Linked DNA regions of Lentisphaera araneosa HTCC2155. The protein of the gene in region 1 interacts with the protein of each later gene in a pairwise test. Links are inferred from orthologs where the notes say so. Each region holds a gene or a part of one and is shown on either strand. Other genes may lie near its edges. The genes, in order: rplV and def.

Region 1 (16,623 bases):
AGTAACAGTTTGCGTTTTGCGGTTGATTGAAGTGATCTTGCCAGCTTTGACTTTGTCAGCACGTGACCTGTCTTTACCTGCAATGATAACGACTTCTTCACCCATTTTTACTGGGAAATCATTCATTAGAGAACCTCCGGTGCTAAAGAAACAATTTTCATAAATTTCTTTTCTCTGAGTTCACGAGCAACTGGGCCGAAGATACGAGTACCACGGGGCTCATTGTTCGCGTTAATAACTACAGCTGCGTTCTTGTCGAAGTTGAGGTAAGAACCATCTGGACGACGGATTCTTTTTCTTGTACGAACAACAACAGCTTTAATTACGTCACCTTTCTTAACAACGCCGTTAGGGCTGGCTTCTTTTACTGTAGCAGTAATAATGTCACCAACACCAGCATATTTTCTGCGCTGGCCAAGGACAGTGATAGCAACAATACGCTTAGCGCCTGTGTTGTCTGCCACTTCTAGGCTTGTCTGCATCTGGATCATTTTCTAACTCTCCTATTCAGCAGTAGATTGAATACTCATAAGTCTCCAGCACTTCTTCTTACTGGTAGGTCTTGTCTCAGCGATGACAACCTGATCGCCAATTTTGGCTTCATTCTTCTCGTCGTGAGCGTAGTATTTTTTACTGATGTTAATAACTTTCTTAAATTTAGCGTGACGCGCTTTGCGGTTAACTGTTACAACGATGGTTTTATCCATTTTGTCGCTTGTAACAATGCCAACACGCTGCTTGCGGTTGCCACGTTCTTGATTTGTATTTTCACTCATGGATATAATCCTTATTTAGAGCGGGCTGTTTGCTCGGTTTTAATTCTGGCAACAGTTTTACGCGCCTCGCGAATACGTGCTGTATTCTCGATTTGACCTGTTTTTGCCTGGAGTCTGAGATTCAGAAGCTCCTTGTCGAGTTCACCAAGCTTTTCGAGTAGCTCCGCGTCAGTCAATTTTTTTACTTCTGCAGCTTTCATTAGATTTGATCCTCTTTAGCAAGGAAGCGAGTACGCATTCCAAGTTTATTTGCCGCAAGTGCCATAGCTTCTTTAGCTGTGTTACGAGTTACACCACTCATTTCGAAAAGTATACGACCTGGACGAACGCAAGCTACCCAGTGATCTGGTCCTGGCTTACCTTTACCCATACGTACTTCGAGTGGCTTCTTAGAGATCGGTTTATCAGGGAAAACTCTGATCCAAACCTTCGCTCTTCTTTTTGTGTGTCTTGTCATAGTCACACGACACGCTTCAATTTGACGGGCTGTCATCCAGCCACGATCTAGTACTTGTAGGCCAAACTCACCGAAGTCGAGTTTGTTACAGTTACCCGCATTACCTGCGAGGCTGCCTCTTTGAACCTTTCTGTACTTTACCCTTTTTGGCATTAGTGCCATAATTTTGCTCCAAATTTTTAGGTTTACATATCCAAACTTTTACACCAATAATACCGTAAGTCGTATTCGCTTCAGCAAAGCCATAATCAATATTTGCACTGATTGTTTGTAAAGGTACACGACCTTCGCTATACACTTCGTTACGGGCAATATCAGCACCACTAAGACGGCCACCGCATTTCACTTTGATACCGTCAGCACCCATGTCCATAGCGACCTGGATTGATTTCTTCATAGCACGGCGGTAAGAAACACGTCTTTCTAACTGCTGAGCAATGCTTTCGGCTACCAAAACAGCGTCGACTTCAGGATTACGTACTTCGACAACGTCGAGGAATACTTCTTTACCCTTAGCAAGTTTGGCTAGTTCTGATTTTACTTCTTCAATTTGTGCGCCTTTACTACCGATCACTAGACCTGGACGGGCTGTGTGAATAGCAATGCGAACACGGTTTGCAAAACGCTCAATATTGATGCGTGATACAGCAAACTCTTTAAATCTACCTTTGATAAGCTTACGAATTTCAATATCTTCTGCGAGTTTACCAGCAAATTCTTTCTTGCTAGCGAACCAGCGCGAACGCCAATCTTTCGTATAACCTATTCTGAATCCTACTGGATTTACTTTTTGACCCACTGTAAACTCCTTTTATTTCTCATCGCTGAGGATGATTTTTACGTGGCTTGTACGTTTGTTAATTCTACCCGCCGAGCCTCTTGCTTTGGGTTTAAAACGCTTCATTGTGGGGCCTTCGCCAATAACACCGAGCTTAACATAAAGCGAGCTGATATCAGCGCCTTTATTCTCAGCGTTGGCTTTTGCGGATTCAAGAGTCTTCTTGATGATACCCGCAGCCTTTTGGTCCGCAAGTGTCACTAGTTCAATAGCGTCGTTGTATGCTTTGCCATTTACGTGGCGCATAACTTCACGAGCTTTGAAAGGTGACATTCTCACGTATTTCGTAACTGCTGTTGCTTCCATTTGTATCTCTTTTTTTCCAAAAAGTTATTTTTTACTTACTTTAGAACCTGCAATAATTCCTTTTGCAGATCCCTCTGTTATCAAAGCTAAACTACTATTGCGCCTAGCTTCTATTATTTTTATGGTTGCGATCTTACGATCGTTAACCGTCACATTCCAATCTGAACCTTGAATTACACCTTGGGCATAACCTTGACTCATAGCGAGAACATTGTCATCAGCATTAACAGCTAAAACATAAGCAGCGCCTTCTTTCTTAGCGGCAAAGACTGTGTTTTTCACAATCTTTAGCTCCTGATCAACGAGAGCTGCTTTGTCGTCGTACTCATCAAGCAGGATCTTTTCTGCTTTCAAAGAGCTTAATGCCTTACGACCATATTCTCTAAATTCATCCTGCTTCTGTTCAAGTGCGAGTATCGCGTTACGACACAAGCTCAATTCCTTCAGCAAAACTGCATTAACTTCCTCTGGCTTTACGTCAGCTGAGATTAACGCTAAATCTTCTTCAATTACGGCGAATTGCTTTGCCTTATATAATAAGCTTGTCTGCAATTCAGCCTTCACTGATTTCAATTCTTCTACCTCTTTCCTTAACTCGAAGTTGCGAATCTTCAGATCCGCTAATTCTAGTTCTGTATCGAAGTCGTCATTTTTACCGTTTAAAACGCCCAAAAACCACGGTTCCAGAGATAGAGCCCCCAAAATAACGAGCAATCCTATTTTTTTCCAGTTGCTTTGTAGTTTTTTTTCCATAAAAAAAGTAATTCTAAATTTCATTTATTTTTGAGTCGGCTAGTTTAGCACCCTAATTAATTTTTAACAGCTTCGAACATCACACATTATAATTATTGAGACCATGAAATATTTTGCATTAATCACCCTCCTCTGCCTTAGCTCTTTTGCTGGCCGAGTCTACAAAGTCAGCATCATGGCCAAAGTAAATGGCCACATCATCACGAGCTACGATATCCAAGAGCTCTCTTATCGCGAGGAAATGCGCCTTAGACAAATATTTAATGGCCCTGAGCTCCCCTCTCGTATCGTCGACCTTCGACGTCGAGCACTCGACATACTTATTGAAGAACAACTCATCCTTGATCACTTCAATAGTAACGACGCTTACCAAGTGCCATCCTCTCTTCTTGAAGAAAGAATTGAAAAGTCAATTGCCCGTCGTTTCGGCTCTGATCGTGATAAGTTCTACGATATGCTTCACCAAAAGGACATGACTGTTGAAGAATACCGCGAAGAAATTGAGCGCGGCATTATCCTCGAACTCATGCGCATGGAATTCATTCGTAAGAAAATCGTTGTGACCCCTCATGATATCGCACTATATTTTGCAGAGAACAAAGCTGAGTTTGCCACACCCTCTCAAATGCACATCAAGCTCATCATCCTCTCAAAAGACAAAAGCAAATACGATGAACGAGTCACAAAACTCAAACAAGAACTCAAGGACGGAAAAAGTTTCGACGAGCTTATGCCTCAATCCGATTCACAATTTAATGGTGACTTAGGCTTTCTTAAAATGACTGACATTCGTCCCGATTTCCTCGAAGCACTAAAAGACAAGAAAGCTGGTGAGTACATTACCATTGAAGAAACTACCCAAATGCTTTTTGTTCAATTGAGCGAAGTTCGCAAATCGGCAGTCCCCCCACTCGAAGACATCTCTGACCAAATCAAAAGCAAACTAAGTTCTGACCAAGAAAAGCAGTATCGCGAAGAATTCATCGGCGACCTCAAAAGAGGCGCTAAGATTGAGAAATACGTCGAGTAATGAAAAAAGCCGAGCTTCTCAGCACACTTGAAAAATACGGCATAGCCCCAGCCAAGAGCCGCGGCCAAAACTTTCTTATAGATAACAACCTTCTCGATGCCATGTGTCGATCCATGGATATTCAAGCAGGAGAAACCATCCTCGAGGTAGGACCCGGTGCAGGTGTCCTTACTCGCGAAATGCTAAAATTAGGCGGAATTGTTCATGCTGTCGAGTTCGACTTTGCCATCCAACGTTATCTAAGCGAGAACCTCGAACACGAAAAATTTACGCTCCACAAAGGCGACGCCTGCAAAGTTGACTACAAAGAAATACTCGACCTGCCTCGAGAGTTCAGATGCTTAGCCAACTTGCCTTATGCGATCTCGAGTATTTTCATTGCCATTATGTCGGAGCTCGAGAGCCCGCCTTTAGAAATGTACTTTCTGCTTCAGCGAGAAATGGCTGAGCGTTTAGCGGCCGATAATTCAACAAAAAACTATGGATCCCTCACTGTTAGAGTCCAAGCCCTCTATGATGTCAATATTTTGCGCATTGTCCCCCCAGAGGTCTTCTTTCCTCCACCCAAAGTTCAATCAGCTTTTGTGACTTTAAAACTCAAAGAAAACCCGCCGAGTCCAAAAGTACTCAAAAAACTTAATTCCATTGTTCGAGCTGCTTTTAGCCAGCGCCGCAAAGTTGCTTTCAAACTCATGAAAGGAACTGCGGGCCCAAAACTCGAAGAAGCCTACGAAACCGTCGGTCTCGATCGCAAAGCTCGTGCTGAACAAATTACTATTGAACAATATATTCAGCTCGCGGAAACACTCCTGGCTTAATGTCACCTCAGCCCAAACCAGCTAAACTCATCCTACTCTATATTGTCGGCTGGCTCAATTTACTGATGGCTATAGCAGGATTCCTACTCCCCGTTATACCTGGAACTGTTTTTTTTGTCATCTCCATCGCATGCTTTACTAAGTGCTCCCCTAAATTCAGAGGCTATGTTTCTAAATCTCCACGACTAGCTCATTTGTTAGACAAATACGAAAATGGTCAAGCCTTCTCAAAGAAACTCATTATTTTCACCTATGCCCTAAGCAATAGCTCCTCACTCATAGGTCTCTACTTCTTCCCCGACTTCACTTTACATATCATTGCTCTACTCATTTTTATGAACATTGGCCTCTACTTCGTTTTCTTCACTAAATTTTAGGCACAAAAAAAGCGACGATAAATTCGCCGCTTTTTTAAAGTCTATTAAAAACTTTTAGATTTCACCGAGCTCACCCAAAAATCTTTCAGCAGAGAGAGCTGCCATACAACCACTACCTGCAGCGGTTATAGCTTGACGCCACTCGTGATCCTGTACGTCACCACAAGCAAAAACACCTTCAATAGAAGTTTTAGCTGTACCTGGTGCCGTTAAGATGTAACCTGCATCATCTAGATCAAGTTGCCCATTTAAGAAATCTGTATTTGGCTTGTGACCAATCGCATAGAAAAGGCCATTAGCCTCAACATCTCTTTCAGTTCCATCAACATTGCTTTTCACTTTTACGTGTGTGAGAACTTTGTCGTCACCTAAAGCTTCCACTGGAGACGTCTCCCAAAGGATCTCAATCTTCTCGTTGGCTTTCGTACGCTCTTGCATCACTTTTGAAGCACGCATTTCGTTACGACGAACAACCAAGTACACTTTTGAAGCAAACTTTGTAAGGAACATGGCTTCTTCACAAGCTGAATCGCCACCACCAATTACTACCATTGGTTTGTTACGGAAAATGGGAAGGGCACCATCGCATACTGCGCATGCAGAAATACCATTTTGCCAGTAAGTATCTTCACCAGGCAAATTCAATCTCTTCGCCGTAGCACCAGTTGCTATAATTAAAGATGCTGCTTCGTAATCAACCCCATTGGCCACGAGTTTAAATGGACGAGAACTAAAATCAATTTTATCAACAGTTTCAGTTATAATATCTGTACCATAACGAGCTGATTGCTCACGCATATTCATCATCAGAGTAGGACCATCAATGCCCTCTGGGAAGCCAGGAAAGTTCTCTACTTCAGTCGTAGTTGTCAACTGACCGCCAGCTGCAACGCCGCCTGCCATAAAACCTTCTAACATGAGAGGCTTCATTTCTGCTCTAGCTGCATAAATAGCAGCTGTGTGTCCCGCAGGGCCTGAGCCTACGATAATCACTTTTTTCATTGTATTTCCTTTCTAATTTAGAATTAACTTTTTTAATTTGTGTGAACCTTAGATAAAAACAACTCTTTCTAACTAAAATTCGAAAAGACTTAATTGCTCCGCATGAAATAACTCTTCAAAAGTTTTTCCCACTAAGGCTAAATAAGGATTTGCGACCCTCGCAAGTTGAGACTCTATATAATGCTCTATATCAGGGGTCCTAGGATTCAATACACTTGGTACAGGACCATCATCCAAAGTCATAATGTATGAAATAACATTGACTGGTGCCGTAGGTTTATAATAATCAAGGTATTTTAGCAAAGCCACAACTTGTGCCTGATCCTTTTTCTCTAGTAAATCTGACTGTTTAACTTTTCTGAAATAAGATATTTTATCACGATGAGCACCATCGCGCACGCTTTCAGTAAATTCTCTTATCCAAACTTGCCAATCTTTCCCAGTCAGGATCTGCTTCATCAACTCTTCTTGGAAATAATGGGCAAGCTGAGTCCAACGAGGTCCAGTGTTATACAAACCAGTGATTTTCACTTCACCTTCTTCACATAAATAAGCGTAGCGAAGAAAGTTATCATTATTGCGTTTAATAAAGAGAATCTTCTCAAAGATCGCTATCTTTTCGCAAAGTGGAACTACTGCTTCTAAACCCAAATCTGAGCAGGCATTCTGGATACACTGATTCAAATGAGTCTCAACATCAAGCTCACTGTACTCCTCTACACTCACATAAAGGCTTGTATCATTTGATGCCACAAGTTTTGCGGAGACCGCAAGAAGGCCTTGATTGATCTCTTCAGTCAACCAAGCACAGGCTTGCATGATCGCCCCTTTATAGGTGGGAGTAAAAAAACGATTTGCTGATTTTAAACTTTCTTCCATACATTGCTTTAATGTGTGGTTCACTGCACGGCACTGCCAATCACAGTCTTTAAACTGACTGCGGTAAGTCAAAAGCTTTTTTAGCTCCTTGGCAATAAAGGCTTGGTCTTTTAAACGTTTAGCCCCCCAAGGCAACTCTTCACCATTCTCAGCTTGAGCCAAGGAATAAGGATCAATATCAAATAAGCTCGCAAGCCATGCTGTGATTTGCGGGATTCGCAATTGCACCACATTGTCGTGGACACCTGCCTCAGAAGCTAGGTAGCGATAGGCGTCATTGCGCGAGGTTTTCTTTTCGCCATCACCCAAGGCAACAAAGCCGCCCTTGTGGATTTCAGGTATCCATAGATTTTCGAGTATGGCATTATTAATCTCTAATTGACTAAACATCACACCCGACAAGCACGTACGTGTTGCCATGAACTCCACAACACCGATTTTTTCAAAAAGGCGTGTGACTAACTCAACATCCTGTAAGTTATATTTCGCTAAATTTTCTTTTTCTTCGAGAAACTGACGTTCAATTTCTGCTAGTTTATCATCTTCATCATGAATCAGTTTACCTTCCCCAAGAAGTTCAACTGCCACAGTTTCCAAACGATTATTTTTAAAGGTGTAGCCCATATCTCGAATCGCTGACATGCCTTCAATCACGACGCGCCCTGACATAAAGGCAAAACTCACTCCCATCATAGGAGAGAAAATATCGGGTTCTTTTCCCAGTCGATCAAGTTTGAAGTCTAAGTAATTGCGTTCGCAGTACTTTTGTAATTGTGCCAAGTCATAACCAATGACATTCCATCCAATGATAATATCTGGATCTTCTGCCGCTATATAATCCATGAAGGCATTGAGTAGATCTGTCTCTGTATTGAAGCAAGTAGTAAAGTCATTCATCTCGTGACTATGGTCGTCGAGCATAAGAACTTTTTTACGCTCAGGGCCACAGCCTTTCATATGTATTGCTATGGAAAAGAGGCTATCTATGTTGACGCCATTCTCGATATCGATTGAAGCAATACGAAAATCAGTCTTAACTTCATATGGTTTTATACGTGGATTTTTAAATACAGCGCGGCCATCTTTAACTTTTGCATCGCCCTCAAGCCAAATGCCCCCACGAATCCCAAGCTCCATCAAAAAACGTTCGTGATGTTTAATGTCTGTCTCAAAAGCTTCTTGGCCCTTCTCCTTAAAGGCATTCATCAAAGCATGCTGAGCATTTCGCGTTTTAAATGTGTAAGCATTTAAATTCTCACCATTGACCTTTTTAAGTGGTGAAGATTTTTGATCATAATCTGGCAAACCATCCGAAGATTCTAAGTCGCCAGAAAAAACTATCCCAGGAATATCTGTAATAAGTATCTCGATTGGCCCTAACTCTGGAGATCGCCCAAAATAACGAAAACCCATGCGACCAGCTGTGACATCGATCGTTTCACCAGTTAATAAAAAAGCACTTGCAGCGTAACTCAATTCATTACCCCAAATTGTAAATTAAAATCTCACCAATATGGACGCATTCCCCATATCTTACAACGCAAACCTTGACAAGCTGAATAATTTGTTTTTTACTTAATCCACACCCACTAACACATCTGATTAAGGAGAGTCAATAATGAGTGACAAGCAAGATGATAGTAAAGATTTGGAAATTATAAAAAATATCCAAAATCGAATTGATAAAATTGAGCAAATTAAGAAGAGCCAAACGGGCTTTAGAAACATTGCTCTCATTGTAATTCTCGCTCTAATTGGCCTTCTGTTTATGCGACTCAACAACATCGCCAATGAACTTAAAAACAATCAAGAAGCCATTGTAGAAACTCTCCAAAAGGATGCCGAAGAGCTCCTTAAGCAAAGGCTCACTGGCTTGAAAGCTAAAGCTCAAAAAGAACTTTTACCGAGTTTGAGTGAAAGTGTTAAAAAAGAATATGCAAAAAACTCAGAAAAACTTGAGGGACACATTAAATCTCTAGAAACTGACTTACGTAAGGTGACTGAGGAGAGAATTTACAAACTACTAGAAAATGCCCTAAATGTAGCTTTTGATAATATCGGCGAAACTTATTCAGAAGCTGAAATCAAAGAACTCGAAGAAAATATTGAAACAATTGCTATCAAGATTACAGAAAATGTCATGGCGAGCTCCGCGGACAGTATTATAAAGCTCGAGCCCGAATTTGACGCGATTGCCGATCGACTCACTTCCATAAGCGTGGACGTTGTCAATATTGAGAAAATTGATCCGGATCTTGCCGAAAGAAAGCTTGTCGCTGCCTTGCTCGACCTCTTAAAATATCAAATCGTCCCAGAAGATGCTGTTGAACCAGCAGTGCAATAGGAGAAATTAATCATGAGCGAAATTCAAAAACAACTCGAAGTCATTGCTTCTAAAGTAGAAGCTCTCGAAAACTCCGCAGAGAAGTCTCAAAATATAACTAAAATTGTTTACTCAATTTTAATTATCATTGTCGGCATCTATGCTTTCTATGTCCCATCAAAACTTCAAGCTATTACACAACCAGAAGTGATTTCAACCATGGCGATGGATATTATTGAACAAAAAATACCTAGCAATGACGACATTATCACAGGTGTCGAAGACTTAGCTAATCGTGAGATGTCTAATGCATTCGATCAACTTGACAAAGAAATCCCTCATCTCAAAAAGGAAATTATTTCTTTAGCGGACAAAAACTTCGCCATCGCCACTAATAGTGTCAATGATATCATCAGCACAGAAGTTGCACAAATGTTTCGCGATGTCAGAAAAGAACTCGACAGCAATAAATCGCTTGTTAAAGATAAAGATAATCTCGATAGACTTGCACACGATCTCAGTGAAGGTATTAAACTTCAACTCGATGACCTCATCGACACTCACCTAAAAATCGATGCTCTTGATAGTATGTTAGCAAAATTACAATACAAAAAAGACCTCACTCAAGAGGAGTACACCCAGAAAAAAGTACTTGCTTATGCGTGGGTCCTTGCCAGTGACGAAGCCTATCGTGAAGACCTCAAAGGCAAAACTTTAGATCTTTTAGACAAGGCGAATCAACCCATAGCTGAATAATAATTCTACAGCAATAACCCAAACGTCAATTGATTAAGTTCAATTGACGTTTTTTATTTGTGTAATAGCCTGTGTAACTCATAAACAATACCAAAGCCACCCCTCAATGCAGACTCTTGACCTCCATGAATTAAAAGCTGACGAAGCGATTAAATGCTTTTTGAACGAATATGAAAACTACCAAAAGACGCGTGAAGCTTTCAGGCTCGTCCACGGCTATGGTAGCTCTGGTGAAGGTGGGAAAATCATGCGTAGGGTCCGTCAAATCCTCCAAGATAATTCTGACAAACTCAAATACTCCTACGGGGAAGATATTGATGGCAACCCAGGGTACACAATTATTTATCCCAATCAAAAAATGGCTCCATTTACCGATTTACTTGCTCAAGAAATTCTCGGATTTTGCGAAGTCAGCAAAGTCCAAGGAAAAATCCTTAGCAAATTCCGTAAGCATGGCGATTCCAATATTATTCGCACTCTGAAAAACCTAGAGAAACACAAAATGATTAAAGCAGGAAGCAAAGGTATCCACAAAACTTGGACTAAACTTTAACTTAAAGCCAAGGCCTAAGTCCAAAGCTCAAAAAACTAGCTGCTTTTTCCATACTATTTTTGCTTAGTCAACAAATAAGTACATAATTCCTTGCCAAATAACTTTGTTTTCTTCTGACTAAGTTATAGCTTTAAGAACCGACCGACTGGTCAGTCAAGAAGGATGATAATGGATAAACGTGAAAAAATTTTAGAAGCAGCGAGCAAAAACTTTAAAGACCGAGGCTTTGCGAGCACAACAATCTCAAAGATTGCTAAAGACGCAAACATCGGGAAAGGAACTATTTACGAATACTTCAACTCTAAAGAGGAGTTGCTCATGTATTGCTGTATAGAAAATTGCCAAGCAGTTGAAGCGAGCCTTGACAGCTTGGTTGAGGCCTTTGAAGAAAGTAATAATAATCCTGTCAAAATCATCTACACGACCATCCACACAGTGCTTTCGGAGTTTTTCAAAAAAGGCGTTGAAGAGAACCGCCTCTTCTATGAACTCTCACTCTTAATTGCTACGAATCCGCAAATTAAAACTATTGTCAGTCAAGAATTCCAACTAAAAGTGGCTCATTGGCAAAGTTTAGCTCTCGCCGATTACCAAAAAGGTTTAGAGCAAGGATACTTTCGTGATATTGACAATCCTGAAGACTTAGCGTGCTTCATAGTTGCAACGATAGATGGCTTGATTTGGCAAATGCAATGGGCCAACGAAGACGAGTTACTCACTCGACCTGAACGCATGGCCAACATGTACCTCAATTTAATACTCAAAGAACCCCACCGTCTGGAGGAATTCATCAAATGAAAAATTTGCTCATTGCACTGACCTTCTGTTCGTGCTTATTTATTAATGCGAATGAAAAAACTTGGGAGCCCCATAAGCACCCTGCAAAATTAACACGAGTTATTATGGGCTTCACCCAACCATGTAAAGTCATCGATGTGGAAGCTGAATATGCGGCTAGATTAATCTCTTATGAAGTGACCGAAGGCTCTACCCTTAAAGGATCAAGCGATAAAATCCTTATTGCCAAGCAGGACACGAGTTTAGTTGAGTTAGAGCTCAAAGCTTCGCACGCCGCCCTAGAAAGCCAAAAACAAACTCTAAAAACTCAAGAAGCTCGAGCCCTTCTTGAAAAAAGAAATGTGAAGTACCGCAAACTCGAAATGGACCGCATTAGTCGCTTGAGTGATGACGGGAAAATCGCCAAATCAAACTTCGATAGAGTTTCATATGAATATGACCAATCCGAGCTCACCTTGATTGAAGTGAATCAAAATATTGCTTTACAAAAACAAAAAATCACAGAGGCCGAAGTTGCCTCAGAACTTGTTAAAGAAAAGCTTGCTCGCCACTATATTTACGGACCTAAGCGCTGGATATTAAACCATCAAATCAGCGAAGCAGGTAGTTGGCTAAATGCGAATGAAGTCATTTGTCAAATAGTCGACACTCAGGAATTGAGTATTGATTTTCGAATTAGCCAAGAAGAGTATGAAGTACTCACCAAATCACCTATACAACTCAAATATAAAGAAAAGCAGTTAAGAGCCAAACTCCACCGAAGTGATCGAAACTATGACCCCGTGAGCCGTAAACGCCATGTAGAACTGAGAGTGGCCGGTGATCAGTTTGCAGATCCCTCAGGAGGCTTAGAGGTGAAACTTGAGTTAGCAGTTGACTACCCATCCCCAGCCGTCATTGTACCTAACGAATTTGTGCACATGGGCCTCGAACAAACTTGGCTCTTAGATGAGAAAGGAAACAAAATCATTTTCCAAGCATTACGAAGAAATAAAAACTCTTACATTATCAAAAAAAGTGACATCCCCGAAAAAAGCATTTTAGTTAAGAGAAAGTAATGAAAAATTTTATTGCATTTTTTCTGAGGCAGGGAGTCTTGCTGAACATCATCTTTGTTGGGATGATCATCTTTAGTGCGACCATTGCACTCCCCAATATGCCTGTCGAGCAATTCCCTAATTTCACCTTCGGGGAAGTTCAAATCTCTACCATGTATCCAGGAGCCACGCCTGACGAAGTCGAAAGACTCGTGACAGAGGAGATTGAAGACAGTTTGCGTGGTATGGAAGACCTCGATTATATTAAATCTACTTCCCAAGCTGACCGTTCAAACATAAATGTAAAGTTTGTTGATGACACAGATTACAAAGCCCTATATAACGAGCTGCGCTTTCGCGTCATGGGAATCCAAAATCGACTCCCTGTTCAAAATGGCGAACCATTAACTCCTTTTTTCTCAGAAGCTGATGTAGATGAATGGCTACCTGTCATCCAAGTCAATCTAATTTCAAAAAATGACGCGAATCCTTTACCAAAAAGAACGCTAGTTCTGCTAGCTAAGGACCTAAGACTTAGACTAGAGCAAATAGATAAAGTTAAAAAAGTCTTACTCCTAGGAGATAATCAAGAACAATATACTATTGCCCTAGATCCTCAAAAACTCGATGCAAATAGAATTACACTTCAAGATGTAGCTGCAAAAATGCGCCTTGCTGGTCAAGCACCCCCCTCAGGAAGTATCACTAGTTCTGCAGGAGAAAGCCTAATCCGCATTGACCAACGCTATCGCTCATCAAGCGACATATACAGCATCACGATTCGACAAGATGGTGATGGCAACCAAGTTACAGTTGGTGACTTAGTCATTGATGAGGAATCGGGGATTCGTAAACTTCAAGGCAACTTAATTAATAGTATCAATGCTGCCGATTCTACCGCGTGTAAAGTTCTCAAACTACGCTCAGGAAATGCCTTTAAAATTAAAAGCGATGTCAAAGAGGCTGTTGAACTTTTCAAAAAAGATTATGACCAATATTCATTTGAAATTGTCTATACACTCGATACTACTAAGAAAATTAAAGATGGCCTCGGAGTCTTATCAGAAAGTCTAGTTCTTTCCATTATCTTCGTGATGTACCTCCTCTTCATATTTTTAGCGAAAAGAAGCAAGAAACTCACGACTATCGGCACTGTTATTGCGCTCTCCGCAACCGTGGTTAGTTATGCTTCTAGCTCAACCCTCGTCCAAGCAATTGCCATTGGCGTCTTAGCTTGCTTCGTTATGTATGCCTGCCGAGCTGCGGTCCTCACTATTTCGGGAATTATTTTTAGTTTCTTAGGCAGTTTACTTATCTTTTATCTCACGGGCCAATCCATTAATGAGCTTACTCTATTAGGTTTTGTTTTAGTCTCGGGTATTGTGGTTGATGATGCGATTGTTGTTATAGAAAATATTCAACGCCATCGTGAAATGGGTAAAAAAATCAAAATCGCCGTAATTGATGGAACTTCAGAAGTTTTTTGGCCAGTACTAAGTGCCACATTAACAACTATGGCGGCCTTCCTACCTTTACTCTTGATGACAGGTTCCGTGGGCGACTTTTTCTCTCTTGTCCCCATCGCAGTTTGTACTGCCCTAGCCATCAGTATTATTGAATGCCTCATCTTATTGCCCCTTCACGTCATCGATTTAGAAAACTTATTGGGACGAGATTCCGCTCCCGAGACCCATAAAGAAGAATGTTTAGATGACTTCTTGAATCGCGAAGGACTCTTGGGTAAAATCTCTCGCTTTTATCACACCTGCTTAAATTGGTGCCTAAACCACCCGGTCATCAGTATCTTATCTTCGGGCCTCCTCTTTTTAATTGCTATCTTCATTATTATCATGCCCGCATTTGGCTTCACTCCTTTACTTAAACTTGTTTTTTTTCCTGACAACACATCAATCATGCAAATCTATGTGCGCATGCCTGGAGGGACTCCAATGGAAGAAACAGATAAAGTTGTGCGTAAAATAAGTGAAAAACTTATGGCTAAAGGGCCAAAAAGTATTTCAAGCACTACAGCTCAATCAGGCATGTTGGTTGACTTAGATTACAAACCTGTCATGAGTAATCAGTACGGATTCATCATGGCCGAATTACCCCCGAAAGCTGAACGCGAATTTACCGATGCGGCAGGTTTCATTCGCGATACGCGCACAGAACTAGAAAATGAGTTCGAAGTAAATGGTATAGATTTAGAAGTTGTTTCAGCTAAAGACGGTCCCCCCGTAGGCCTCCCCATAAATGTTCGTGTCTCTGGGAATAATGACGAAACCATCATGAGAGCCGTCGATGATATCATGTCCTATTTAGACGAGGAATCCAACAATAGTCTAAAAGGCATCATTGATCTTAAACACGATCGTCAACTGCGCTCCAATATCCTTTCATTTAAAATTGATCGTGAAAAGCTTGCAGGGCTAAAGCTCTCAGAAGTCGATGTCCAGCGCTTTATTGCAGATAGTTTAGATGGTGCCTACATAGCTGACTTTAGGCGCTCCGACGAAGATATTCCCCTCAAGCTACGTTTAGCCGAAAGCCATATACAAGATCCCGTTGATTTACTTAACATCCCCTTTATTAATCAAGCGGATGGGAAACGAGTCTTATTTAGTGACCTCGGTCATTTTACTTCATCAACCGTTTCTTCTTCACTCATTCGCTGGGATTTCCAACGCATCGTGACCATTTCCGGCAACCTTGATGAAGACACCAAAATCGGCGCTATTAATGTTAGTTCAAGGCTCAATAAGTGGTGGCTAGAAAATCGAGCCAATTATCCTGGCACAGTCATTTCTTTTGGAGGTGAATCCGAAAGTACTGGCAAAAGCTACCGCTCCTTAGCATCAGCTTTTTTGCTCGCAATCATTCTCATCTACGGAATTTTAGCTAGTCAATTCCGCAGTTATCTTCAACCATTACTCATTATGTCCAATATCGTCTTCAGTTTTACTGGCGTTATCATTGTTATGGCTTTACTCGGCATTGGCTCAGATTTACTCCCCGAGGGCAGCATTCGTCCCGAACGCTCCTTTTTGACTGTTAATGGCTTCATGGCCATGGTCGGTTTGACTGGACTCGTGATTAATGATGCGATTGTTTTAATTAACTTTATCAATCAACGTATCAAAGATGGCTTACCATTACAGCAAGCCCTACTGACTGCCGGACATCAACGTATGCGACCTATTATGATGACCACCTTCACTACCATTGCTGGTTTACTCCCCATGGCTATTGGAATTCCTGATTTCAGTATTGCCTGGAGCCCTTTTGCCACCGCATTTATTGCAGGCTTAACTGTGAGTACGAGCATGACTCTTTTAATTATACCTGTACTTTTCGAAATATTAGAGAAGTTTCGACGCAATAAGTTTTTCAAACGTTTTCACAATACCTTGGAGGAAAGATGAAAAAACATCTCACCATATTATGCCTTTTCACGCTTATGGCTGTACAGGCTCAAGATAGCGAAGTAGCCAAAGCACTCGAAATTAAACTCGATGACATTCGTTCACTTGTCATCAAGAACCTAAGCGAAATTCGCAATAGCGAAATTCGCATCCAACAAACTGAAGTTAATAAAGATCTTCGCATTGCCCGTTTTAAAACTCAAGGCGATGTAACTGCAGGATACGAAAACCTTTTTGAGAGTAGTGAACCTCTAGCCTTTGGCTATGACAATGATGAGGATGAACGCCTAAGTAGTTCTCTGAAAATCAGTCAATACCTCTATGGTTTTGGCCGTAAAAAATGGGCCTTAGAAGAAGGCTTAGCCGAAGTTAAATTGAGCCGTTTACAAAATGCCATGATGATTCGTGACCTCAGCTTTAAGGCTCGACTCGATTACTGGAGCTACATCTTTGAACAAGCTGGCTTAGAAGTGGCCAAAGAACGTTTAAAACTCAGTG
Region 2 (10,621 bases), on another replicon or contig:
ACGTAAAAAACGGCTCACTCCCTCACCGCTAGCTGCCTGGGCTGAATCTGAGGGCTTTTCCGTACACAAGCCGGAAAAGGTAAGTTCCCAAGACTTTGTTGATTATGTTGCTTCACTAAAGCCCGATATTGTTGTTGTCATCGCATATGGTCAGCTATTACGCGAGAACCTGCTTCATTTAGCTCCCTATGGGTGTCTAAATGTGCATGCTTCAATTTTGCCGTATTATAGAGGGGCATCACCTATTTTCTCTGTGGTTTTAAATGGAGAAAAAGAGAGTGGTGTATCTATGATGCAGATGGCGAAAGGTATGGATACGGGAGCAGTATACCGAACTCATAAAGTGAATCTAGAAGAAAATGAAACAACGGGTTCACTGGAGCTAAAACTTGCAAATATAGCGGCACAACAACTTGTAAATGATATCCAGGACGTGGTTCACAATGGTTTAGAAGCCACAGAACAAAATCACGAAGAAGCTACAAGTTGTTCGAAAATTGGCAAAAGCTTTGGCCTCATTGATTGGAGCCAGCCAGCTGAGTCAAATATTAGAAAAATCTTTGCCTGCCAGCCTTGGCCGGGGACTTGGACTTATTACCAAGTTGGGGACAAATTCAAACGACTTGCGATATGTGAAGCTAGCGTTTGTGAGTCCAGCTCACTAGAGCGATCTCCAGGAGAGATCGTTTTAGATGGGTCCAGTTTAAAGGTGGCCAGTTCTTCCTCAGACTTATTAGAAGTGCGCCGGGTGAAACCGGAAGGGAAACGAGAAATGGATGTGAAAGATTTTTTGCTTGGAGCAGGGTTAAAAAATGGAGATAACCTTACTTCGAGGAATAGTTAAATTTTAGGATAAATTATGAAACAAATTTTTATTAACAAAGAGCAACTTGAGACACGCGTCGCTATGGTTGAGAATAATACTCTCACCGAATACGAAGTGGAGCGTTATGATCAAGAGCGACTTGTTGGGTCTATTTTTAAAGGCCGTATCAAAAACTTAGAAAACTCATTGCAAGCAGCGTTTGTAGATATCGGTTTTCAAAAGAACGCGTTTTTACATTATTGGGATATGATTCCAGCTGCATATAACGATGGTCTTTTTGAGCAAGATGCTATGTCAAAAGATACTGTCGCCGCAATGGATGCCAATATTGGGGACTCATTTCGCAGTACGATAAAAAAATCGATGAAATCTAAGGATGGAGATGAACAGGAGCGCATGCGTCAAGAGATTGAGCGTATACCTGAAATTTTCCCCGTGGGTTCAGAGGTTATTGTACAGGTTACTAAAGGACCTATCGGAACTAAAGGCCCACGTGTAACAACTAACTTGAGTATTCCTGGTCGCTACTTAGTTTTATTGCCACATACAAGTCATATCGGTGTCTCTAAGCGCATTCAGAATCACAAAGAAAGAGATCGTTTACGCAATATTCTTCGTAAAATGAGTCTTCCAGAGAGAATGGGATGTATCTGCCGTACCTTGGGTGACGGTAAGCCAGAGGAATATTTCCACAACGATATCGAGATGCTCTTAGATATATGGGATACGATGGAGCGCAATCGTCAAACTCAGCGTGCTCCTTATTGCCTTTATCGTGAGCCTGATTTGATGTCGCGTTCGACGCGTTATTTCTTGACTGATTCAGTTGATGAAGTTTGGATTGATAATCACGATGCTTACGCAGATTTCAGAAAGACAATTGTCAAAATTTCTGATGTGAATATAGGTAAGCTAAAGCATCACAATAAGCACAAGCCTTTATTTCAGCACTTCGGTATCGCTAAGCAAATTGACTCAATTTTTGAACGTCAAGTGAGTTTACCTTCTGGTGGCTACATCTGTATTGATGAGACCGAAGCTCTAATCGCCATTGATATTAACTCAGGTAAAGCTCGTCAAGGTAAAGATCATCCTGAGACAATTTTGATGACCAACCTTGAGGCAGCCGAAGCTATTGCACGTCAATTGCGTTTGCGTGATATTGGTGGTTTGGTTGTAATCGACTTCATTGATATGCGTTCCAAAAAGGATCAGATGCAGGTTTATCGCTCACTCAAAAAAGCTGTTCAGCACGATAAGGCTAAGACTAAGATCTCGCCTATTTCTCAGCTTGGTCTCTTGGAGATGACTCGTCAGCGCGAACACCAGTCTCTTAAAGATTCTCTCTACACACCTTGTTCGAATTGTGAGGGTAAAGGTGTGGTTAAGTCGATGGTTTCCGTGTCAGTTGAAATTCAGAGAAAGCTTCAAGCTTTATTAAAGAGAACAAAAGAGAAAATTGAAGTGCGCGTGATTTGTCACCCTGATATTTTACATCGTCTACGTGATGAGGATGCCCGTATTCTTAGGAATATGGAGAAGTCTCTTGGTGGTAATTTATCTTTCCGTGCGGATGATAGCTTACACGTGGAAGAGTTTAAAGTAGTGAATCCTCAGTCCATGAAGGAGTATCGTTAATCATGTCTTCAGGAAGCCATATTCTTGATGTTAAAAAATTTGGAAATCCGGTGCTCAGAAAAGTTGCTGAGCCGATTTCTGAAATTAACGATGAGATCCGTGAGCTTGTGGAAGAAATGGTTGATACCATGTACGAAGAGAATGGCATTGGCTTAGCAGCTCCTCAAGTAGGTAGGAGCTTGCGAGTTTTTGTTATTGACACTCATTTTGAAGATGAGACATATGGCAGTGATGGGGAGAAATTGCTTTGCCCTAAAATGCCTTTGGCTCTCATCAATCCAGAAATTATTTCTACTTCGGGCGAAGATATATCTTTTGAAGAAGGCTGTTTATCTATACCTCAAATTAATGCCGCAGTGGTTCGCCCTAGCAACATTGTTCTAAAAGCGCAAACACTGGAGGGCGAAATTATCGAAGCTGATTTTGGCGGTTTAACCTCTCGCTGTATGCAGCATGAAATCGATCACCTTGATGGTGTTTTATTCACGGATAAAGCTGAGAAAGATGATTTGAAGCTCGTGGCTAAAAAATTAGAACAGTTACGGATGAAGACCGAAAAAGCTCTTAAAAAGCGAAAGGCTAAGAAACGCCGTTAAGTTTATAAACCTCGTTAGAAATAACGGGGTTTTTATATTTTCCAATCGGAAAATTGACCTTGATCTTCGGTAATTGTGAAGCGTTTTTGAACTAGGGTTTCCCCTTCTATCTTGGTTGTTAAAGTCCAAGTTCCTACTTTGTCTTCGATGGGAGACCATAGAGTATCCCCTAAGAAGAAGTCCCAGTCATTCGAGCGAATATACATTTCACCTCGAAATGGAGCTGCGGTGTCTCCAGTTTTTTCGTCGATAAAGTCGGGGTGATCAATGATGAATTCGAGTTTTTTTCCACGAGCTTGCTTGATGTTAAGCACATAGCCAAATTCAATGTTTAAACGAGCGGGTATTTGCCAGGTGAATTTTTTTAGCTTGGGGAGTTCTTTGCTGCTTTTGTCCCAGTGGCTATGGACGCCATAGCTTAGCATTTTGAAAGTTGTTTTTTTTCTAGCCATTGTTGAGTGGATCTTGTTTGAAAATATCTAGCGAGCCTTTAAGCGCTGATAAGATCTTCATCTTCGGTGATTTTGTGGCCCTTGATTTTACTTAAGATAAGCATGATGGGGCCAGATAGCACGTAGAGGTTGATGAGTGCGGCTGCGGTCATTTTTGGGCCGCTGCCATAGCGAATGACTTCAGCAGTTCCTACAACTATGATGAGCAGTAGGATAATGATTTTCCGAGCGCGATTCACAGGTGAAACAAGCCATTTGGCCATGTGGGGGTAAGGGATAGGGCTGATCATTAGTAGACCTAAGAATGCTGTGTAAATAGGGAGAAAAAAAGTCATAAGCCATTCGGGGAGATTGGCTTCTGTAGTACCCATAATGACTATCGAGCATACGGCTGAAGCTGCTCCAGGTGTGGGGATGCCACGGAAGCCGGTTTCTTTAGCGACGCCTTCTTTGGGATTGAATTTACTTTCCATTTCCATGGCATTATAAAGTGCAAGCCTTAAGGCTGCGCAACCCATGTACATGGCGCCTGCTAGCCAAAACAGTCTATCTTGGCGAATGAATCCGAGGTCTTTAACTTCTGCAAAACCTAAAAATACTGTTACGTGTGCGTAGATGTACACGAGGACAGCTGGAGCAACACCAAATGTGACCATGTCGGCAAGTGAGTCCATTTCGATGCCGTGTAAAGAAGTGGCGTTGAGTTTGCGCGCGCTCCAGCCATCTAATGCATCAAAAATCATGGCGCCAATGATAACCCAGGCACATGCCGCGAAAACATAGGGCATGATCGTTGTGTTAGCGTTATGGGAAATAATTTCGAAGTGATCGTTGGAGTTTTTCGTGAGAATCTTTTCGTAGGCCTGCAGAGCTAGAAGGATTGCAGTAAAACCACAAAGAGAATTACCCAAAGTCAAGAGGGTAGGGATCTTTTTGTAAAGCTGTGTATGCTTAATTGTGTGTTCTGTGCTCATAGGGATCTCACGAAAAAAAAAGACAGGTTAAAATACCTGTCTTTTTGGAAAAGTCTTTTTAAAGTCTTAGATGTTAACTTTAGTTTTTGGTAGACCTAAAACTTGATCACCTGGCTTAAGACGACCTTCTTGAATGAGTTGGTCGACGCGTTCGAAACGCTTAAGTACGTTCTTTTTACCAGCAGTATTGCCTTTTACTTTTAAACTTCTGTGAATAGACATTTGTGTGTCTCCGTATTAAAATTTTTCATTGTCAGGCGTATCGAAAAGAATATCCAAACCTGAGTGGAAATTAGATGAGTGTTGAAAGTATCGTAGCTTGAATTTTTGTCAAACTAATTTTTTAAATTTAATTGTTGTTCTTGAAGTTTTGCTGTAATCAACTGACCAGCCTTGTAAGAAGAGCGTACCATTGGGCCACTGGCTACAGCGTTGAAGCCAAGCTTCTCTGCGTATTCTTTCCAATCCTCAAACTGCTCGGGGCGAACATAGCGATCGAGCTTCCAATGTTTGCGGGATGGTGGTAAGTATTGGCCGATAGTGATGATGTCAACATTAGCTTCATAGAGGTCATGAATGCATTGGATAACTTCTTCATCTGTTTCCCCTAAGCCAACCATGATACCAGATTTTGTGAGGACTTTACCCTGGCTCCAAGCTTTTGCATTTTTAAGGACTTCTAAGCTTCTTTTGTATTTTGCTCTACCGCGAATCGGAGGGGACAGGCGCTCGCAGGTTTCGAGGTTGTGATTGAAAACAGTGGGCATGGCGTCCAAAGTCATTCTAATAAGATCTTCTTTGCCATTGAAATCTGGTGTGAGGACTTCGATGCCAGCTTGTGGAAGTTTTTCGCGAACAGCGCGAATCGTTTTTGCAAATTGATCAGAACCTTCGTCTTCTAGATCGTCTCGAGCAACGGAAGTAATGACGACGTATTCGAGATCCATCTTTGCTGCAGTATCAGCTACATTTTCAGGCTCTTTTGGGTCTGGTGGCTCGGGTTTGTTGTAGCCAATAGCACAAAAGCGGCAAGCTCTAGTGCAGTTAACTCCGAGTAACATAAAGGTTGCGGTGCGTTCGTGCCAACATTCAGCGAGGTTGGGGCATTTAGCTTCTTCGCACACAGTATTTAATTGTCGACCACGGAGTTCTTTGTTAAGTTCGTCGCGATTACCGCCACGGTTTACTTTAACACGAATCCATTCTGGTAGGCGTTTTTGGTTTTTTTCAGCCATGATTTTGATTCCTAAATTATTTTCACGTACTATGAAGCGAATTTGAAAATTTACACATTTTTTAACGTCTTTTTTATAAGAGGGGTATTTGAGTTCAAAAAGACATTCATTTTTATAAAACCACCTTTTTTTAACATTATATATGTCTTCAGGATCTTAAGGAATCTTGCCAAGATTTTTTTGCCACCGTATCTTAGTAGTATTAAATTTAATAGAGAGTGAGAAAAAATGTCTGATTTATGGAATAACATAAATCCCAGCAAGGCTGACCATGTGTTGGGAGTCGTCGGCGGTACGCTGGATGAAATTATGGCCACGAGTAAGCACCGTTTAGTTGTAACCCCCATGCATGAAAAAATTATCAATGCAATTATTGAGTTTTGTAGGAGCAAGCATTTACGCCCTTTAATTTTAGTAACTGATTCAGTTGCGACGAGCTCGTGGGAAAGAGTATTTAGGAAACGCTTAAAAGAAGGCGTTGATGAAAGAAAGTTTTTTGGTGAGCCTAACGAATTAGGTTTTCCGCTGATGCCCCTTATACCCTACAATTATTTTGGTTCATGCTTTAAGATAACGTCTAATCAACAAGTTGAATCGAGACGTTTACATTTGCGCGAGATTTCATCTATCAGTGCTTATGAAGGTGACGAGCTGAGTTCTGGTGATATTGATGCCTCTTTAGAAATGGATAAGGTTCTACGCAATCTAGAAAGAGTGAGTTTTGATGAATATATTACCGGCCTTAGCCCTTTAATGGAAGGTGATGTTCAGATTATTGAAGAAGAACTGGGTCAAGCACTCGATATTTTATCAGAACAGAAATTTGATTTAGTTATTGCCGATGGAGCGGCTCGCTTGGGTGGTGCTTGGATGACCCTCTTAAGAGAAATGGATGAAAAGATGCCATGTCCCTTTATAGGATTTAGTACATTTAAACCAGAAGAGGCTTTTGGAACCAAGCTAGCTCATCAGCAACGACAGAATTTTTTTGGTACACGCTTCACTGAATTGAGCCTTACAAGTTTATCCGTAGATGGTGCGTGTCGCCCTTGGCGTGAATTAATAAGTTTTGTCGAACCCGATCGCCAATCCGCAAAAGCGATTGAGGAGGTTATTGATAACCTTCATGATCTCATTCAAGACATAAATTATGGACATCGAACAAAATTAACTCTCCATCAGTATATTAAAACTGAATTGGGGCATTTAGCAAAAGATATGTTGGGTAACTGGGCGCGGCGTCAAGAATGGACCAGTTCGGTTCTGTATTATGGGCGTGAACACGACCTGATTGATGGGGCAGACTGGGAAGTTTATATGAAAAAAGTTCCTCTTGACCAACCACAGGGCAACTTGCTTGTCTACAGAGAATATATTTTCAATGTGCTTTTAGAGTCCGAAGATGAGCATGATCATAAGTACGCAGAACAATTTATTACTAGAGTTAAAAAAGTGGGTTATTTACTGACTCAACATGATATTCGGCCTTATTCATCTCTCAGTAATAATCTTTTGGGGCGTACGAGTACGAAAGAAGATCGTCTTCTAAATTTAATGGAAAAAGAATGGGAAGAAACTGGTGATAAATTTCGTGGCCTTATCATTGCTGATTTTACCGATAGCTCACAAGATGCTTTAGATGCAGGTTTACCTAATGCGGATTCCTGTGGTTTGATGAGTGTCTTTTGGAAGTGTCAAGAGAACTTGGTTACAGTTCAAATGAACCCCGTAGTGGTATGGGAGAATATGCTTTATTGTAATCCGCGATTTGCGAGCCGTATGGAAAAAAGCATTGGTCATCTTATCGATCAGTATGGAGCTCATCTTCAGATGACTCGTAATGACGATGGAGTTTATTGTTATTTCAAGATTAAAGGAGAGGGCTTTACACAGGCATTTTGGACTTGGTTAATCAATAGTCTTTTGTCCGATGGAACCACTCTATGTATTTTAGCCAATCGTGAGGTTCTCTTAGACGAATGGAATGGATTGGGTGTTAATACAGTATTTAACTTGACGGTTACTAACTCAGAAATCTTGCGAGCACGTTTAGGTCATCGCTTAGGTGATACAGAAGATATGGGCTTACTTGCAGCACATTTGTGGGATATTGTTTCTGTTATGCCTGATGTGCAAGGTGGCTTGAGCCCTTATTTCATTTATGAAGACTTACGAAAAAGTCGTTGGGCGATTTGTGATGATGGTAAGTTTGAACTTGGGCTTGGAGCCATCTCACCAGATTTAGGTGGTAGCGAGCATAAAACAATGGATGTTTTTAATAAAGTGAACGCCCAACAAGAGTTACTTATTTCAAGGCGTAAGGAAGTGGCAGATAGTTGGCGACTTATGGGGGATGGAGAAGATCGTTTCCTAGCCCTTGAAGTGTATTTTGAAAATGATCTTCATTTGAGTAAAAATATATGCCGTGAAGTTATTGTGAAGAAAAATGAGTATCGCTTCGATTCAGGTGACTTTAACAAGGTATTGGAGTCAATTTATTTAGCTTTGGCTCATAGTCTTTGTGAAATGAAAGATAAGAAATATGAGAAAGAAATGATTTCGTTTGAAATTCTCAAAAGAAATAACTTAGCCCATAGACTCTTAGTGAGTGGAGAGTTAGCGGAAGAATTTATCGAAATGGTGGAGCAACTTTTTGCCCCCTTTAAGATGCAGTTTTACCTCTTGACAATGGCTTTGTATTACGATCATCGTGAAAAATCTTTATTTAAGAAGGAAAAAGCAGGAGAAGTTTACGAGTCAGCATTTGCGATTCCTGAACTCTTCAAGACTAAGGATGACTTACTGGTCATCAATAAGTATTGGCAGGAGTTTGTGGGGAGAACAAAGGTCTACAGCATGCGTATCCCGCAGACTAAGTCAGTGATTCAAAAGCTCAAAGAAAGTAAGTTTAATTTGCGCCCACAGTGCTATAGAACTGAAGTCAGGATGAAAGCCAAAAAGAAAAAGTAGTTTAATGACTTACTTTAAAGGCGATCATACCAAGGCCTAAGCTTTGAAAGATAATATTTGGCAACCATACCAAAATTTCTGGGTGCATTGCCGTATGTTTATCAAAGGCACCAGTAATTAAGATAGTTGCGTAATAAGTCATCATGACAATAAGGCTTATAAGAAGACCAATACTCGTTTCTGAGCGACTCGAACGCAAGCCAAATGGTAGGGCCATTAATAAAAAGGCAAGGGGGGAAAAGGAAAGTGCCAAGTTTTTGTTTAAATTATAAAGAAGGTCGGTGTGTTCCCTGCGGACAGTCTTGGTTTGTTCCTTATTTTTGAGCACTGCTAGACGGGCAATCATTTCTTTGATGTTGAGGTATTTGGCGCGTTTTCTTAAATTTCCACTGTTGAGTTCATCATTTGTGTAGAAAGTATAAGTGGTATTGGCGTTGGGTAGGCGTGTGACTTTAACACCACTTAGAGATTTGTTTTCACCCTTGTCATTCTTTAAGAACTCCCAGTTGTTGTCTAGGATAATAACATCGATAAATTCAATAGTGAATGAGTTCTCTGTTGTGTTAATTATTTTACCACTCTGTGCAAGAAGCTGGTTAGATACGATGTCGGTAGCTTTGTCTACTTCAATAACTCGTAAGTCTTTCAGTGTACCATCTTCCTTTTTTTCGCCTATTTCTACAGATAACTTTCCTAAGTCAATAGTTGTGCCTCCTCGCAAAAAAGTGGAGGGATTAGATAAGAGCTCACCCTTCATCATTGATTTTCGAGTCGCCTCAAGATGAGGGACAGCAAACATGTTCAAATAGAATAAACAAGCGGATGAGACCAAAGCTAAGAGTATGGCGGGGTTGACGATTTGCCATAGACTGATTCCAGAGGCTCGCATCGCAGTAATTTCATTTTCGGCGGACATTCGGCTAAAGACTAGAGTTACACTCACTAAGCTAGCAATGGGGATTGCGTAGGCTAAGATTTTTGGAAGTAGCATTAAGAACATTTTGAAAATAAATATTTGTGATACCGTCGTATCCAAACGACTTAGTATTTTAATCATCAAGCCAAGTACTAAAATGAAAGTGAGTACCAGTAGAGAAGCTACAAAAATATAGAGTAGATTCTTTAAAATATGTCGATTAAGTATGTTCATTAGGCGTGATTAAATTTGCTGAAAGTTCTATTGCTCAGGAAAGTAATGGTGAATTCAGTTTTTGCGAAACCGAATGACTTGCCATATTTGCTCTTCAGGACTAAAAAATTTGGGTCGCCCTTCATTGAGCTCAAGTTTCCAAGTGTAATGTTGGCACAAATCAATCCAATCTGAGGAAAGGTGAAGTGTGCGACCATCGCAGCTTTGTTCACTTTTATGGCCTTTGGGAAAGTGAGCATAAAAGATGCCGTTTGTACGAAGAGCGCAAAATATTTCTTTTAGAAAGGCTTCGCGATCCTTGGGTTCAACATGCATGAGAACCGCATTGGCAAAAATCCCGTCATAGCTCTTAGGCGCTAAATTGAGTTCACTAAATTTTTGATGGATGATACGTGCATGACTGATTTTTTCAGCGTGTTGACAAAACGTTTCACTCGCATCTAAGCCTTCAACTTGGTAACCTTTATTTTTGAAATAGACTAGATCACGTCCAGGACCACAGCCGAGGTCTAAAATTTTAGCAGGAGCTTGTGTTAGTGCAGAAAGAAAGTCTGAGTAAGGCCAGCTCATATCGTCTTGCGCACTTCGCAAAATGAAATCTTCGGCGTGTTGATTGTACCAGTTTATGTTAGTATTTTCATTCATATAAACACAAAAAAAGCGGAGTATGCACTCCGCTTTTTTAAGAGAAAACTTATGGCTTATTCAGCGAAGTATTCTTTAAGACCTGCATCGTTTGGCTTCATAGCTTTGTCGCCTTCGTTCCAGTTTGCTGGGCAA

What was found.
Region 2: the proteins of rplV (region 1) and def interact in binary tests that used the Escherichia coli proteins (3 or more experiments, as listed by UniProt). The link is inferred for Lentisphaera araneosa HTCC2155 from one-to-one orthologs.

What each region holds. Positions count from the first base shown.
Region 1 is NZ_ABCK01000023.1:52,532-69,154, reverse strand. Bases 712-3,691 are described here. They hold rplV (50S ribosomal protein L22), read right to left. Parts: upstream 2,378-3,691; coding sequence 2,045-2,377; downstream 712-2,044. Other genes in these bases: LNTAR_RS19020 (peptidylprolyl isomerase), read left to right, coding at 3,234-3,691; LNTAR_RS19025 (hypothetical protein), read right to left, coding at 2,402-3,130; rpsC (30S ribosomal protein S3), read right to left, coding at 1,334-2,032; rplP (50S ribosomal protein L16), read right to left, coding at 976-1,395; rpmC (50S ribosomal protein L29), read right to left, coding at 788-976. In the rest of the region: rplX (50S ribosomal protein L24), read right to left, coding at 1-126; rplN (50S ribosomal protein L14), read right to left, coding at 126-491; more of rpsQ, read right to left, coding at 504-711; more of LNTAR_RS19020, read left to right, coding at 3,692-4,160; 16S rRNA (adenine(1518)-N(6)/adenine(1519)-N(6))-dimethyltransferase RsmA, read left to right, coding at 4,160-4,978; LNTAR_RS19010 (DUF454 family protein), read left to right, coding at 4,978-5,355; trxB (thioredoxin-disulfide reductase), read right to left, coding at 5,410-6,357; LNTAR_RS19000 (3'-5' exonuclease), read right to left, coding at 6,430-8,712; LNTAR_RS18995 (hypothetical protein), read left to right, coding at 8,855-9,580; LNTAR_RS18990 (hypothetical protein), read left to right, coding at 9,593-10,315; LNTAR_RS18985 (Smr/MutS family protein), read left to right, coding at 10,422-10,868; LNTAR_RS18980 (TetR/AcrR family transcriptional regulator), read left to right, coding at 11,037-11,666; LNTAR_RS18975 (efflux RND transporter periplasmic adaptor subunit), read left to right, coding at 11,663-12,724; LNTAR_RS18970 (efflux RND transporter permease subunit), read left to right, coding at 12,724-16,125; LNTAR_RS18965 (TolC family protein), read left to right, coding at 16,122-16,623. UniProt on the Escherichia coli protein: This protein binds specifically to 23S rRNA; its binding is stimulated by other ribosomal proteins, e.g. uL4, bL17, and bL20. It is important during the early stages of 50S assembly.
Region 2 is NZ_ABCK01000050.1:998-11,618, reverse strand. Bases 1,449-4,263 are described here. They hold def (peptide deformylase), read left to right. Parts: upstream 1,449-2,466; coding sequence 2,467-3,060; downstream 3,061-4,263. Other genes in these bases: LNTAR_RS24040 (CDP-alcohol phosphatidyltransferase family protein), read right to left, coding at 3,551-4,263; LNTAR_RS24045 (DUF3859 domain-containing protein), read right to left, coding at 3,093-3,512; LNTAR_RS24055 (Rne/Rng family ribonuclease), read left to right, coding at 1,449-2,464. In the rest of the region: fmt (methionyl-tRNA formyltransferase), read left to right, coding at 1-844; more of LNTAR_RS24055, read left to right, coding at 860-1,448; more of LNTAR_RS24040, read right to left, coding at 4,264-4,486; LNTAR_RS26840 (small basic protein), read right to left, coding at 4,553-4,708; lipA (lipoyl synthase), read right to left, coding at 4,822-5,721; LNTAR_RS24030 (hypothetical protein), read left to right, coding at 5,950-8,691; LNTAR_RS24025 (LptF/LptG family permease), read right to left, coding at 8,693-9,841; LNTAR_RS24020 (class I SAM-dependent methyltransferase), read right to left, coding at 9,896-10,486; LNTAR_RS24015 (peroxiredoxin), read right to left, coding at 10,543-10,621. UniProt on the Escherichia coli protein: Removes the formyl group from the N-terminal Met of newly synthesized proteins. Requires at least a dipeptide for an efficient rate of reaction. N-terminal L-methionine is a prerequisite for activity but the enzyme has broad specificity at other positions.